4 regions of the Kocuria sp. KKT182 genome follow, and region 1 is predicted to be linked to each of the others. Evidence: riboswitches for the same ligand, from Rfam matches in the RefSeq annotation. Region 1 holds a riboswitch; each other region holds the start of a gene.
The links. Region 1 has a riboswitch for cyclic di-AMP ahead of ACZ2G1_RS10745 (C40 family peptidase). Riboswitches for the same ligand answer to the same signal wherever they lie in the genome.
Positions count from the first base shown of each region.

Region 1 (3,198 bases):
GCACCTGTCTGGCCGACCAGGAACCGCGCACCCGGAAACTGTGCTCGCGTGCGGTCAGCGCACGCGGATGTAGACGGGGCCGGTGCCCACGTTGACGCTGTCGATGACGGTGCTGCCGCCGTTCCAGCCGCCGTGGACGGCCTTGCCTCCGCCGATGTACACGCCGATGTGGGCTGTGCCCATGCCGCCGTCGGCGTAGTAGACGAGGTCGCCGGGCTGGGCCTGGCCGGCGGAGACCTGGGTGCCGAGCGTGAAGTATTCAGCCGGCCAACCACGGAAGTTGATCCCGGCGGCCCGCAGGGCGTTGCTCACCGCTGCGGTGCAGTCCTGTCCGACGCCGAGCTGTCCCATGGCCGCGGAGGCGATGGTGGCGCCCTTGCCGGAAGAGGAGCTCTGCGGGGTGACCGTGCGCTCGGCGGCCGGAGCGGCCTGCACGGCCGACTTTGGGGCGGGAGCGGCGGCGGGCCTCGGGGCCGCCTGCGCAGTCGGCTTCGAGACGGGGGCCGCCACCGGGGCGGGTGCGGCGACAGGCTTCGGGACCGCCTGGACGACTGGCTCCTGGACAACTGACACCGGGGCGGGTGCGACGGCCGGGGCGGGTGCGGCCACAGCCTTCGGTGCCGCAACGGCCACGGCCCTCGGTGCCGGAGAGGCCACGGCGGGTGTCGCGACGACCGGGGCATCGACTTGCTGCTCCGGCTTCTGCTCGGTCTTCTTCTGGCCGGTCTGCTTCTCGGCTGTGGTCACGTGGGCGACCGGCTCGAGGGACAGGGTGGGCGCTGCGGTGGGGGTGGCTGCGGCGACGGCCGACAGTGGGGCGTCGGTGGCGGCGCCCTCCTGGGCCGGGGTTGCCTGCACGGAGACAGTGGTGGCCAGGGCCAGGCCGGAGAAGGCGGCGACGGCGGCCACGGTGCGGGCCTTGCCGGTGAGGAGGGAGCCAATGCCGTTGGAGGAGTTCAGGTCACGATTCATGAGGGGGTGAGCAGGCTTTCTGGAGGGTCGGGCGGATCTGCCGGAACGGTGCGGTGGCAGTACGGATCACCCCGCGGGGAATGCGAGGTGCGGCGGCGTACGGTGACGCGACGGTCCGGATCGGAAACACCGTGGGCGGCGGATGGGTGGAGGGGGAAGTGCTGTGTCCGCTAGGGACGAGATGCTTACTCGAGAGGGTGGGGCTCACTGATGCCGTCGGTGGAGCAGCCGGGGCCCTCCGCGACGACTTTCTGGCCGTTGCGGAGGGTGGGCCGGGTCAGCGGTAGGTGTAGTAGCCGTCCACCGGCATGGCGTTGACGGAGTGGACGAAGGTGCCCTGGGCGGGGTTCAGGGCGGAGATCATCTTGCCGCCGCCGATGTAGATGCCGATGTGGTTGCCGCCGTTCTGGGAGACGAGGTCCCCGGGCTGCGGGGTGGTCGTGGGGGTGGCTGCGGCGATCTGCTGGAAGCTGGTGCGGGGGAGCTCGATGCCGTTCTGGGCGTAGGCCCACTTCGTGAACCCGGAGCAGTCCCAGGCGCCGAAGGCGGTCCCGCCCCAGACGTAGCCGGTGCCGGCGCCTTGCATCGCGGTGCCCACGATCCCGGAGGCACCGGTGATCTCGGTGATGTCCGCCGATTGGGTGGACACCGTCGCGGTCGAAGCGCTCTGTTCCGGAGCGGCCGGGGCCTGGGTGGAGGCGGTGGTGATGGTCTGCGGGGCGACCGCAGCCGGGGAGGCCGTCGCCGTGTAGGCCGTCAGTGCCGACGCGGGGGCCGAGTAGACGCTGGCGGTGTCCGCGGGGACCTCGGCGTAGGCCTGGGCCGGGGCGATGGAGCCGATGAGCGCCGCCCCGGCGGCGGCGGTGATCGTGGTGGTACGCACCAGGTGCGAGGTGGTCTCGGCGCGGTGGCGGGCAGTGCTGCGCTTAAAAATAGTCATGGGTGTGTTCCTCCCTTTGCCTACGAGGTGAGCTGTCGGATGCGGGTGGGAGACACCCGGCCGTCCCGGACGCAGACGTCCTGGTCGGCTTAACCCCTAGGTCCCGGATCACCGGGACCGAAAATGGTTCCCCCGCTTCTGCCAAGCGATTTCTCTTCAGGAACCTCGGGCACCGGCAGAATTCGGCGATGTGCACGAGGGCGCCGACCGGATCAATCAGCGGCACGCAGTGGACAGTAGCCCATCCATAACGAAAGTGTCACGTTTAGATCACGACCCAGATTCTTGCTTCAGTCGGGACTGAGACGTGGGGCGGCTGACCCTGAAAAGGCTCGTCCCAGAAGCAGTAGGTTCGTCGCTCGTTTGGACTCGCATCGCGGCTAGCGGTGCGTCAGAGACCGTCTGACTAGGCAAAACGGCAGCCTAGCACGTCTTTTCATGGACACAACTAATAAGGACAAGGGGTTTGGGGCCGTGCGCGACCTTCAGCGTCCCTAGTGGTGGCACCGAGGACCCTCCGAGAATGTATTGAGCTTCCTTCCAGGTTGGGTGGATTTCGGCGTGCCTTTTCGGACCGCACAGCGAGATTTCTTCACGAGATCTCCATAATCGCCAGGCTCCACCGCGGTGAAGGGCAGCTGAGGGGGTGCCACTATGCGCCACTGTGGCGTAAATCTTCATCAAATCTTCAAGATTCTGGGGCGCGTCACACTGAAAAGGCAGTCTACTGTCGATGGCATGGCGGGCGGTTTCCGGCCGGTTCGTCTCCTGGAGAAAACCGACGAAGGAGCAAGCCATGACTCATCACGTGAGCGCGATGCTGGAGACCTACCCGAAGGACCTCGGCGGGGTGGATAAGGAGAAACTGGCCGCCTGTATCGAGGCCTGTTTCGAGTGCGCCCAGACCTGCACCGCCTGCGCCGATGCCTGCCTGTCCGAGGACATGGTTGCCGAGCTGACCAAGTGCATCCGCACCAACCTCGACTGCGCGGACCTGTGCGAGGCCACCGGGCGGGTGCTCTCGCGGCACACCGGTTACGACGCGAACATCACCTTGGATGCGATCAAGGCCTGCCAGATGGCCTGCAAGGCGTGTGCGGATGAGTGCGAGCAGCACGCCTCCATGCACGAGCACTGCCGGATCTGTGCCGAGGCCTGCCGTCGCTGCGAGGCCGCCTGCGCCGAACTGGTCGCCTCCCTGGGCTGAGTTTGGCCCCCACTGACCCATCACCCGGGCGGAAGGGGCGGTGAAAAGGCTCGTGGCCGACAGGGATCGGCGCCACGGT
Region 1 is NZ_CM145757.1:2,302,601-2,305,798, reverse strand. Features, by position in the region: gene ACZ2G1_RS10750 (C40 family peptidase) at 55-972, opposite strand; gene ACZ2G1_RS10745 (C40 family peptidase) at 1,250-1,912, opposite strand; cyclic di-AMP (ydaO/yuaA leader) riboswitch at 1,918-2,110, opposite strand; gene ACZ2G1_RS10740 (four-helix bundle copper-binding protein) at 2,709-3,119, shown strand.

Region 2 (3,198 bases), 1.5 Mb from region 1:
CAACCAGCTGGGGTGCCTGCGCGGGTGCGGGCTGGTGACCTCCACCGCCGAGGGGCGCAGCACCTGGTACTCCCTGGCCGATCCCCGCCTCGGGGCCGCCCTGGGGGACCTGCTGGAGCTGGTGGTCACCGTGGACCCGACCTGCTGCTCCCCGGAAGGATGCACCTGCACATGACCTCCCTGACCCTGGACCCCAAGCCCATCGCCGATGCACGCCGGGCGGTGCTGCATCGCAGGGTGCGCTGGATCGTGGCCGGCACCATCACCTACAACGTGCTCGAGGCGGTCATCGCCCTGACCGCCGGCACCATCGCCTCCTCCTCGGCGCTGATCGGCTTCGGCCTGGACTCGATCGTGGAGGTCCTCTCCGCGGCGGCGGTGGCGTGGCAGTTCGCCGCCCCGGACCCGCACCGACGGGAAAAGGTGGCGATGCGGGTGATCGCGTTCTCCTTCTTCGGCCTGGCTGCCTTCGTCACCGTCGATGCGATCCGCGCCCTGCTCGGGGCCGCCGAGCCGGAACACTCCCCGGTCGGGATCGCCCTGGCCGCGGTGAGCCTGCTCATCATGCCGTTCCTGTCCTGGTTCGAACGCCGCACCGGCCGGGAGCTGGGCTCTGCTTCTGCGGTGGCCGATTCCAAGCAGACCCTGCTGTGCACCTACCTCTCCGCCGTGCTGCTGGTAGGCCTGGTGCTCAACAGCACCCTGGGCTGGTCCTGGGCCGACCCGCTGGCTGCGCTGGTGATCGCCGCCGTGGCGGTCAAGGAGGGGCTGGAGGCCTGGCGCGGAGACGCCTGCTGCACTCCCGTTGCGGTCCTCACCGCCGAGGACGGTGCACACTGCGGTGGATGCGGTCCCAACTGCGCCCACTGAGCACGGTCGGCACGCGTCGGCGCCCCGAGACGAGGACGCCGGGGCGCACGGCTTCTCAGGAACCGAGGTAGACGGAGATCGCGGCGAACAGCGCAACTCCGCCGGTGAGCAGGATCGGTCCCGGCACGCTGGTGTCGCCTTCGTGGGCTTGGTCGGGCATCTCCTCGACCACAACGCTGGCTAACGTTCCGCCAGTCAGTGCGAGCATGGACAGAGCCCAAATTTCCGGGGCTTGATGCAGCGCGAAATATCCCAGGATGGCCGCGGGCTTCGCTCTCGATCCACCCGCCGCGCCTTTTGAAGTGGCTCCTGTCCCCACCGCTGTGTGGGCGACGACTCCCCGCGCAGCGCCCACGCACCAACAAGCCACCTCACTCAAAGCGCAGAGCGCCCCGCCTTTCTCGGGAAATTAACAGGAAAAAGCCGACAACAATTCAGGTCTTCATCAAGCCTTGACCACTTCTTTACGATCTCTATACATTCCCGAATCGGATTGTGATTGTTTCGTAATCTCCTTGTACTCTTCAGTGCGTGCCGACCACTGATCCTGTCGGCGCCCTCGTGGCACATCGCCGAGTTCTGCCGGTGCCCGGGGTTCCTGAAGAGAAATCGCTTGGCAGAAGCGGGGGAACCATTACCGGTCCCGGTGATCCGGGGCCTTGGGGTTAAGTCTCAGAGCGCGTGCGTTCTGCGACCGGGTGTCTCCCACCCGCATCCGACAGCTCACCTCGTAGGCAAAGGGAGGAACTCCACCATGTCGCTTTTCAAGCTGAACGCTGCCCGCCACCGCGCCGAGACCTCGTCCCGAGCTGTGCGCACCACCACCATCGCCGCCGCCGCCGGCGCAGCGCTGGTGGGCTCCATCGCTCCGGCCCAGGCCTACGCCGAAATCCCCGCCGCCTCCGGGTCCTCCTATGCGGCTCCGGCCTCGGCGATGGCCGATCTGGCCTCCTACACCTACCAGGCCCCGGTCGCCGCGCAGCCCGCCGCCCCCGCCGACCAAGCCCCGGCCCCGCAGCAGAGCGCCGCCACCTCGAGCGTGAGCCCGCAGTCCACCGCCATCACCGAGATCGCCCCGGCCGCCGGCGGCATCGTGGGCACGGCCATGCAGGGCGTGGGCACCGGCTACGTCTGGGGCGGGACCTCCTTCGGGGCCTGGGACTGCTCCGGATTCACCGGCTGGGTCTACGCCCAGAACGGCATCGACATCCCCCGCACCAGCTTCCAGCAGATCGCCGCCGCCACCCCGACGTCCAACCCGCAGCCTGGTGACCTGGTGTCCCAGAACGGCGGCAACCACATCGGCATCTACATCGGTGGCGGCAAGATGGTCTCGGCGCTGAACCCGACCCAGGGCACCTTCGTCCACTCCGTCAACGCCATGCCCGTCGACGGGTACTACACCTACCGGTGAGTCTCGCCGATGTGGTGAAGGCCGGCCGGTGGGCTCATCCGTCAGGTGCGGAGTGCCCCGCCAGGATCATCGTCGATGGACCGCATGGGTGCACTCGGATGGACCGCATGGGTGCACTCCGCAGCTGTAGCCGCAGACTCGAACGATTGCCACGATCCTGTCGATGTGCACACGCCAGCGAATCGGCACACGGGGAGCAGTCCTGCGGAGAGGATCGGAGAGTGCTCATGGCCTTGCCCTGTCTTCCGCTGGACGCGGGCAGTGCTTATCCTGCTCCGCCTCGGCATTGGAGCGAGAGCCCTTAGGGTGCAGCGATGGCTCGGGGGACGGGGATGCCGCAGTGGCGGACGGCACCCCCGTCCGCCCTCACCGTATGAATACGAGCTGGACATTGCCCGATCATCAAGGGAAGCCCCTCATCTCCTTTGATACAGATTCTGCTGTACGGTTATTGGATGAGGATCTTGTCCCCGGTCGCGGTGATGTCCCGTTTCGGCAAAGCACTGGCCGATCCCACCCGGGCCGCGGTGCTGCTGCAGCTGCAGCAGGGCCCAGCGGTGCCCTCGGAACTGGCGGCCCGGATCGGGGTGAGCCGGCAGATCCTGTCCAACCACCTGGCCTGTCTGCGCGACTGCGGGTTGGTCGTGGGCGTGCCGGTGGGGCGCAACGTGCGCTATGAACTCTCGGACCCCAAGCTGGCCCACGCGTTGGAGGACCTGCTGGGCACTATCCTCACCGTCGAACCGGTGTGCCGGTGCGGGACACCCGAGTGCGCCGCCGAGGCCCTCGCCGATGACGCCACCACCCAGGAGATTCCGGTATGAGCGGCGAGCACGATCATTCCCACGCCGGCGCCGGGCGGAGGGGGAAACTGGCAGTGGTGTTCGCCATCACCGCCACGATTATGGTCGCCG
Region 2 is NZ_CM145757.1:804,885-808,082, reverse strand. Features, by position in the region: gene ACZ2G1_RS03660 (ArsR/SmtB family transcription factor) at 1-175, shown strand, start outside; gene ACZ2G1_RS03655 (cation efflux transmembrane domain-containing protein) at 172-870, shown strand; gene ACZ2G1_RS03650 (hypothetical protein) at 926-1,078, opposite strand; cyclic di-AMP (ydaO/yuaA leader) riboswitch at 1,466-1,619, shown strand; gene ACZ2G1_RS03645 (C40 family peptidase) at 1,625-2,284, shown strand; gene ACZ2G1_RS03640 (ArsR/SmtB family transcription factor) at 2,740-3,108, shown strand; gene ACZ2G1_RS03635 (cation diffusion facilitator family transporter) at 3,105-3,198, shown strand, end outside.
Region 2: another riboswitch for cyclic di-AMP. It lies ahead of ACZ2G1_RS03645 (C40 family peptidase); the one in region 1 lies ahead of ACZ2G1_RS10745 (C40 family peptidase).

Region 3 (3,198 bases), 1.3 Mb from region 1:
TAGTAGACGAGGTCGCCCGGCTGCGCCTGGCCGGCGGAGACCTGCGTGCCGAGGCTCAGGTAGGAGGCCGGCCAGCCGTGGTGGTTGATGCCGGCGGCGCGCAGCGCGTTGGTGACGAGCGCGGTGCAGTCCTGGCCCACGCCGAGCTGGCCCATGGCGGCGGAGGAGATGGTCGCGCCCTTGCCGGAGGCCGAGCTCTGCGGGGTGACGGTGCGCTGGGCGGCCGGAGCGGCCTGCACGGCCGGCTTCGGGGCGGGCGCGGCGGCGGGCTTCGGGGCCGGAGCCGCCTGCACGGCCGGCTTCGGCGCGGCGACCGGTGCGGGCTTCGGGGCCGGCTTCGGGGCCGGCGCGGCGGCGGGCTTCGGGGCCGGAGCCGCCTGCACGGCCGGCTTCGGGGCGGCGACCGGTGCGGGCGCGGCGGCGGCCTTCGGCGCCGGAGCGGCCACGGCGGGAGCCGCGACGACCGGGGTCTCGACCTTCTGCCGCTCGGCCTTCTTCTCGACCTTCTTCTCGGACTTCCGGTCGGACTCGACCTTCTGCACGTGGGCGACGGGCTCGAGGGACACGGCGGGCGCCGCGGCGGGGGTGGCCGCGGCCACGGCGGACAGCGGGGCGTCGGCGGAGGCGTCCTGGGCCGGAGCGGCCTGCACGGAGACGGTGGTGGCGAGGGCCAGCCCGGAGAAGGCGGCCACGGCGGCCACGGTGCGGGCCTTGCCGGAGAAGAGCGAGCCGATGCCGTTCGAGGAGGTCAGATCACGGGTCATGAGGAGTTCAGACGACTTTCTTTCGGAGCCGGGCCTGCCGGAGGGCGCGGGTGACAGCACGGATCGCCCCGGGCAGTGCGCGGGGTGGGCCGGTGTCCGGCAGGGGTGCGTTCCGGGATCGGGAACGACGGCCGGCGAGCGGAGGAGGGGGCGCCGTCCGGTCGGACAGCAGGCACCGCCGGGAACCGGGAGAGCGGTTCTCGGCGTGCGGGGTGGGGGGGTGATCGGGTGCCGCCCGCGACGAGCGGGGTCGTCGCGGGCGGCGGACCGGATCAGAAGGTGTAGTAGCCGTCCAGCTGCATGGCGTTGACGGAGTGGACCTGGGTGCCCTGGGTCGGGTTGAGGGCGGAGATCATCTTGCCGCCGCCGATGTAGATGCCCACGTGGGCGCCGCCGTTCTGCGAGACGAGGTCACCGGGCTGCGGGTTGGCGGTGGGGGTGCCCGCCGCGAACTGGGACCAGGTGGTCCGGGGCAGGTCGATGCCGTTCTGGGCGAAGACCCACTGGGTGAAGCCGGAGCAGTCCCAGGCGCCGTAGGCGGTGCCGCCGTAGACGTAGCCCGCACCCTGCGCGGACATCGCGGTGCCCACGACGCCGCCGGCGGCCGGGGCGATCTCGGTGGTGGCGGTGGACTGCGGGGTGACGCTCGAGGTGGCGGCGGTCTGCTGCGGGGCCGGGGCCGGGGCCTCGTAGGCGGGAGCGGCGGGCTGCGCGGCGACCGGGGCCTGGTAGGTGTACGAGGAGTACTCGGCCAGCGAGGCGGAGGCCGGGGCCGAGTAGGCCGCGCCGGTCTCGACGGGAGCCTGGGCGAAGGCCTGGGCCGGGGCGACGGAGCCGATCATCGCGGCGCCGGCAGCGGCGGCGATGGTGGTGTTGCGCACGACGTGCGAGGTGGTCTCGGCACGGTGGCGGGCAGCGTTCAGCGTGAAAAGCGACATGGTTGAGTTCCTCCCTTTGCCTACGAGGTGAGCTGTCGGATTCGGGTGGGAGACACCCGGCCGCAGAACGCACGCGCTCTGACGACTTAACCCCAAGGACCCGGATCACCGGGACCGAAAGTGGTTCCCCCGCTTCTGCCAAGCAGTTTCTGTGTAGAGGCCACGGGCACCGGCAGAATTCGGCGATGTGCTCCGAGGGCGCCGATCCGACCAGTGATCGGCACGCGTTGAACAGTACATGACAGATTACGGAAGTGTCACGTTTTGATCACGACAGATAACAGCCGGACAACGCCGCGGGTCTCAATGAGTAGCTATTGAGAGGAAAGGTCGAATCAATTCGCACCTGTGACGAGCTGTGCAGTGTCTTCGAGCGCCCTGGGAATCCGCCTGTCACCAGGGAAGCCGCGCCTCCGGGGTCCGGCTCGGGCCGGACTGGCCGAAAGTGGCTTGTGAACGTCCCCACACCCGGGAAGAACCGTTCGCCGCCCCGCTCCGGGAGACGGCGGCGCCTCAGGGAGCGAGGACGCGGATGGCCGCGGCGGTGCGCAGGTCGATCTCCGCGGACCGCCCCGTGGCCGCCACCTCGATGCGCACGATCTGACCGTCCACCCGGGCCGTGACCTCCGCCCCGGTGAGCACTCCCACGTCGCTCAGCACGCCCAGGAGGTCCGCGTCCGCCTGGACCACCTCCGGCAGCAGCGCCACGGTGTGCGACCCGTCCGGGTCGTGGCGGGCGGCGTCGAGCAGGGAGGGGTGCGCCGCTGCGGGGCTCTCTTCGACCCCGAGGGCGGCCAGACCGGGGATCGGCGTGCCGTACGGCGAGTACCGGGGGCTGTGCAGCAGGTCCACGAGCCGCCGCTCGACCTGCTCGCTCATCACGTGCTCCCACCGGCACGCCTCGTCGTGCACCTGGGCGAGGTCCAGGCCGATGACGTCGGCGAGCAGCCGCTCCGCCAGCCGGTGCTTGCGCATCACCTGCACCGCACGCTCACGGCCGGCAGGGGTGAGCAGCAGCGACCGGTCCTGGCCCACCGTCAGCAGCCCGTCCCGCTCCATCCTGGACACCGTCTGCGAGACCGTGGGCCCGGAGTGGTCGAGGCGCTCGACGATCCGCGCCCGCATCGGCGTGATCCCCTCCTCCTCGAGCTCGAGGACGGTCCGCAGGTACATCTCCGTGGTGTCGATCAGGTCGCTCATGCCTCAGTCATCCTTCGTCCGGCCGTCCCGGCCCGGGGATCCCGCCCGGTCCGGTCTTCCCGCACGAGCTTAGTGCGCGAGCCCTCCGGCCGCCCGGAGGGAGGAGGCGCCCGCGGGGCCCGCCGTCCGCGGGTGGGGCAGAATGGGCCGAGTCGCGAACGGCGCGAGCGGCCTCCGCGGCGGCCGTGCCCGTCGCGCACCACCCGCCGCACGTCACCCACGAGGGAGCGCCCGTTGCCCGCACACGTCACCATCCCCCAGCACCTGCTGCCCGCCGACGGCCGCTTCGGCGCCGG
Region 3 is NZ_CM145757.1:3,646,646-3,649,843, reverse strand. Features, by position in the region: gene ACZ2G1_RS16935 (C40 family peptidase) at 1-764, opposite strand, end outside; gene ACZ2G1_RS16930 (C40 family peptidase) at 1,037-1,702, opposite strand; cyclic di-AMP (ydaO/yuaA leader) riboswitch at 1,708-1,857, opposite strand; gene ACZ2G1_RS16925 (metal-dependent transcriptional regulator) at 2,216-2,902, opposite strand; gene serC (phosphoserine transaminase) at 3,137-3,198, shown strand, end outside.
Region 3: another riboswitch for cyclic di-AMP. It lies ahead of ACZ2G1_RS16930 (C40 family peptidase); the one in region 1 lies ahead of ACZ2G1_RS10745 (C40 family peptidase).

Region 4 (3,198 bases), 1.5 Mb from region 1:
TGGCGGATCCGCTGGAACAACCCGCGCATCCACACCCCACACCACCGCAAGAGCTGGCTGGCGTGCCCCGACCACTGCGAGAACCTCGAGAGGTTCCTCCGCGCCCAGGGCTTCTGGAAGGACACCGTCCCGCTCGGCCAAGACGGGCCCGCCGGGCAGGACCGACCGTGAGCGACGACCGGTTCCAGCTCAGCGGGAAATGGCTCGACTTCTCTCTGTGGGCCGGCGCCGCCGCGGCGGTCTCCGTGGACCTGGCCGACTGGCAGATGGACCGCAACGACCACCCCCTCGGGTAGAGGCGGTCATTTCGCAAGGGCTTGGCAGGCGTCGCCACGGCGAGGCGGATATCTTGTTGGCGTCTCGAGCGGCCGATGCCGTTGCCCGCTCGCCCCGCCGATTGGAGGCCCCCTGTGAAGCGCACCATCACCATCACCGCCCTCGTCCTGGGGTGCGCCCTGGTCCTGCCCGGATATACCGGCAGTATCGAGGAAGCAGCAGACGAAGCATCCTCCGGATTTCCCGTTGCCGCAAACGGAATCAACGTCTTGGAGGCGGCCGTGTCGATGCCGTCTGAACACTGACCCCCGGGCGTGCTCCTAGGGCCATGCAGTCGAATCACCTGCCGGAGAACACATCGATTCCTGTCCTGCCCTTGAGCGTGCCCGTTATTCCTCTACACGCTGAAGGCATGAAGATTCGATGAAGAAATGTGCTTCGTTCGGATGGCGGATTACGGCAGACATGAGCGCGCGCTGAATTTATCCTCCGATATCCTCCGAAGCCTCCGCCCGAGAGCCTCGATCGCTTTTCTTGCCCTACGCGCGGAAACCGCCCACCGCAGCCACCGGCGGTCTCCCAGTGCTGACAGGCCGCCGCAGGCGTGCCGAGGGTGTGCATCTTCGGGCCCATCAGGGACTCTCCCCGGCCATGCCCCCGCTAACGGTGAACACACTGATGTTCCCGCCCGAAACGAAGCTCCACTGGGCCGGGAACACGTTGCTGAGCACCCTCGGCAACCAAGACGACCACCCGATCGGCGGCCGTGACCAAAACGTGACATTAGGGGGTGGGCCCTGTATTGTCCTCCTCGTGCCGAGAGCTGATCTTCTTGGCGCCCCCGTGGCACATCGCCGAGTTCTGCCGGTGCTCGGGGTTCCTGAAGAGAAATCGGTTGGCAGAAGCGGGGGAACCATTACCGGTCCCGGTGATCCGGGGCCTTGGGGTTAAGCCGTTCAGAGCGCGTGCGTTCTGCGGCCGGGTGTCTCCCACCCGCATCCGACAGCTCACCTCGTAGGCAAAGGGAGGAACTCCACCATGTCGCTTTTCAAGCTGAACGCTGCCCGCCACCGCGCCGAGACCTCGTCCCGAGCTGTGCGCACCACCACCATCGCCGCCGCCGCCGGCGCAGCGCTGGTGGGCTCCATCGCTCCGGCCCAGGCCTACGCCGAAATCCCCGCCGCCTCCGGGTCCTCCTATGCGGCTCCGGCCTCGGCGATGGCCGATCTGGCCTCCTACACCTACCAGGCCCCGGTCGCCGCGCAGCCCGCCGCCCCCGCCGACCAAGCCCCGGCCCCGCAGCAGAGCGCCGCCACCTCGAGCGTGAGCCCGCAGTCCACCGCCATCACCGAGATCGCCCCGGCCGCCGGCGGCATCGTGGGCACGGCCATGCAGGGCGTGGGCACCGGCTACGTCTGGGGCGGGACCTCCTTCGGGGCCTGGGACTGCTCCGGATTCACCGGCTGGGTCTACGCCCAGAACGGCATCGACATCCCCCGCACCAGCTTCCAGCAGATCGCCGCCGCCACCCCGACGTCCAACCCGCAGCCTGGTGACCTGGTGTCCCAGAACGGCGGCAACCACATCGGCATCTACATCGGTGGCGGCAAGATGGTCTCGGCGCTGAACCCGACCCAGGGCACCTTCGTCCACTCCGTCAACGCCATGCCCGTCGACGGGTACTACACCTACCGCTGAGCCGGACTCGCTGCTGCGGTGCCCCACGGGGTCACCGCAGCAGATCCCCGGACCGCTCTCACCCGGGGCCGGGCCGCCTCTACCTCACGCGCACCTGCTGTGCCCTTCACCTGCTGCGCCCTTCACCTGCTGCGCCCTTCACCTGCTGCGCCCTTCACCTGCTGCGGGAGTGCTTCTTTCCGAAAGCACCCCCGTCGGACATCGGTCGTTTCGGTGACACCGTCCGGGATCAGGCCTGCACTGGGGCGGTGAGTGATGCGCTGGGCGCGGCCGGAACCAGTTTCCGCGGCTAACCGGCCGATCACTTGAGTCCGGCGCCCGCGTCTCCACCGTCCAGACCTAGACCGGTGTCCTCGTCGACTGCTCCCCGGGGGCGCCCACACCGGGGTCCATCCCGGCGGTGGCGAGGCCGTGCACGGCGGCTGGAACGGCCACCAGGCGGTCCTCGACAGCGTCAACGTCGGCTCCGGGCCGGTCCAGGTTTGCCTACGCTGAGCCGGTTCAGGCATCACATACTCCGGGTGCGTCCTCTTTGAACGACCAGCGAGGAGTGCGCACCCGGTCCTTACTTCCCGCCCCAGGCCGGGATCTCCTGCGTCGTCGTCGTTAGCCACCGAGGACGCGCCTCTCCTGCGCTCGAGGATGCACACTCGCCCACATGTCCAGGAGTGGGTGGTGGACGATCTTCCCAAGAAGGCCTTGCAGGAAAGGCTCAGCGCAGTGGGCTACTGTCCTGCCCGTTCATGAGGAGCAAGACCCTTTTTGGGCCTTTCAAGGAGGACGCATGGCTGGTGGTACGGACCCGGAGCGGGCGCGGCAGGAACGCGCTGCGCTGCTGGAGAAGCACTGGGCGGCCGATGCCCGGGCCACCCGCAGGCGGCGGGTCCTGGCGGGCGCGGGTGCGGTGACGGCTGTCGCGGCGGTGGCGGCCCTGGTGACGGTGGCGGTGATCAACGATCCCCCGCCCCAGGCGCGGGAGGACATCGAGATCGCCGGGCTGCAGACCTTCGAGGGCCTCGGCAACTCCCATGTGGAGACCGCGGTGGACTACGAGCAGTCCCCTCCGGTGGGCGGGGACCACGCCAGTGACTGGCTCAACTGCGGGGTCTACACCGAGCCGGTGCCCGAGGAGAACGCCGTGCACGCCTTGGAGCACGGGGCAGTGTGGGCCGCCTACGACCCCTCGGCCCTGTCCGAGGACCAGGCTGAGGCCCTGCGCCAGGC
Region 4 is NZ_CM145757.1:821,449-824,646, forward strand. Features, by position in the region: gene ACZ2G1_RS03725 (hypothetical protein) at 1-171, shown strand, start outside; gene ACZ2G1_RS03730 (hypothetical protein) at 168-296, shown strand; gene ACZ2G1_RS03735 (hypothetical protein) at 411-581, shown strand; cyclic di-AMP (ydaO/yuaA leader) riboswitch at 1,154-1,309, shown strand; gene ACZ2G1_RS03740 (C40 family peptidase) at 1,315-1,974, shown strand; gene ACZ2G1_RS03745 (DUF3105 domain-containing protein) at 2,759-3,198, shown strand, end outside.
Region 4: another riboswitch for cyclic di-AMP. It lies ahead of ACZ2G1_RS03740 (C40 family peptidase); the one in region 1 lies ahead of ACZ2G1_RS10745 (C40 family peptidase).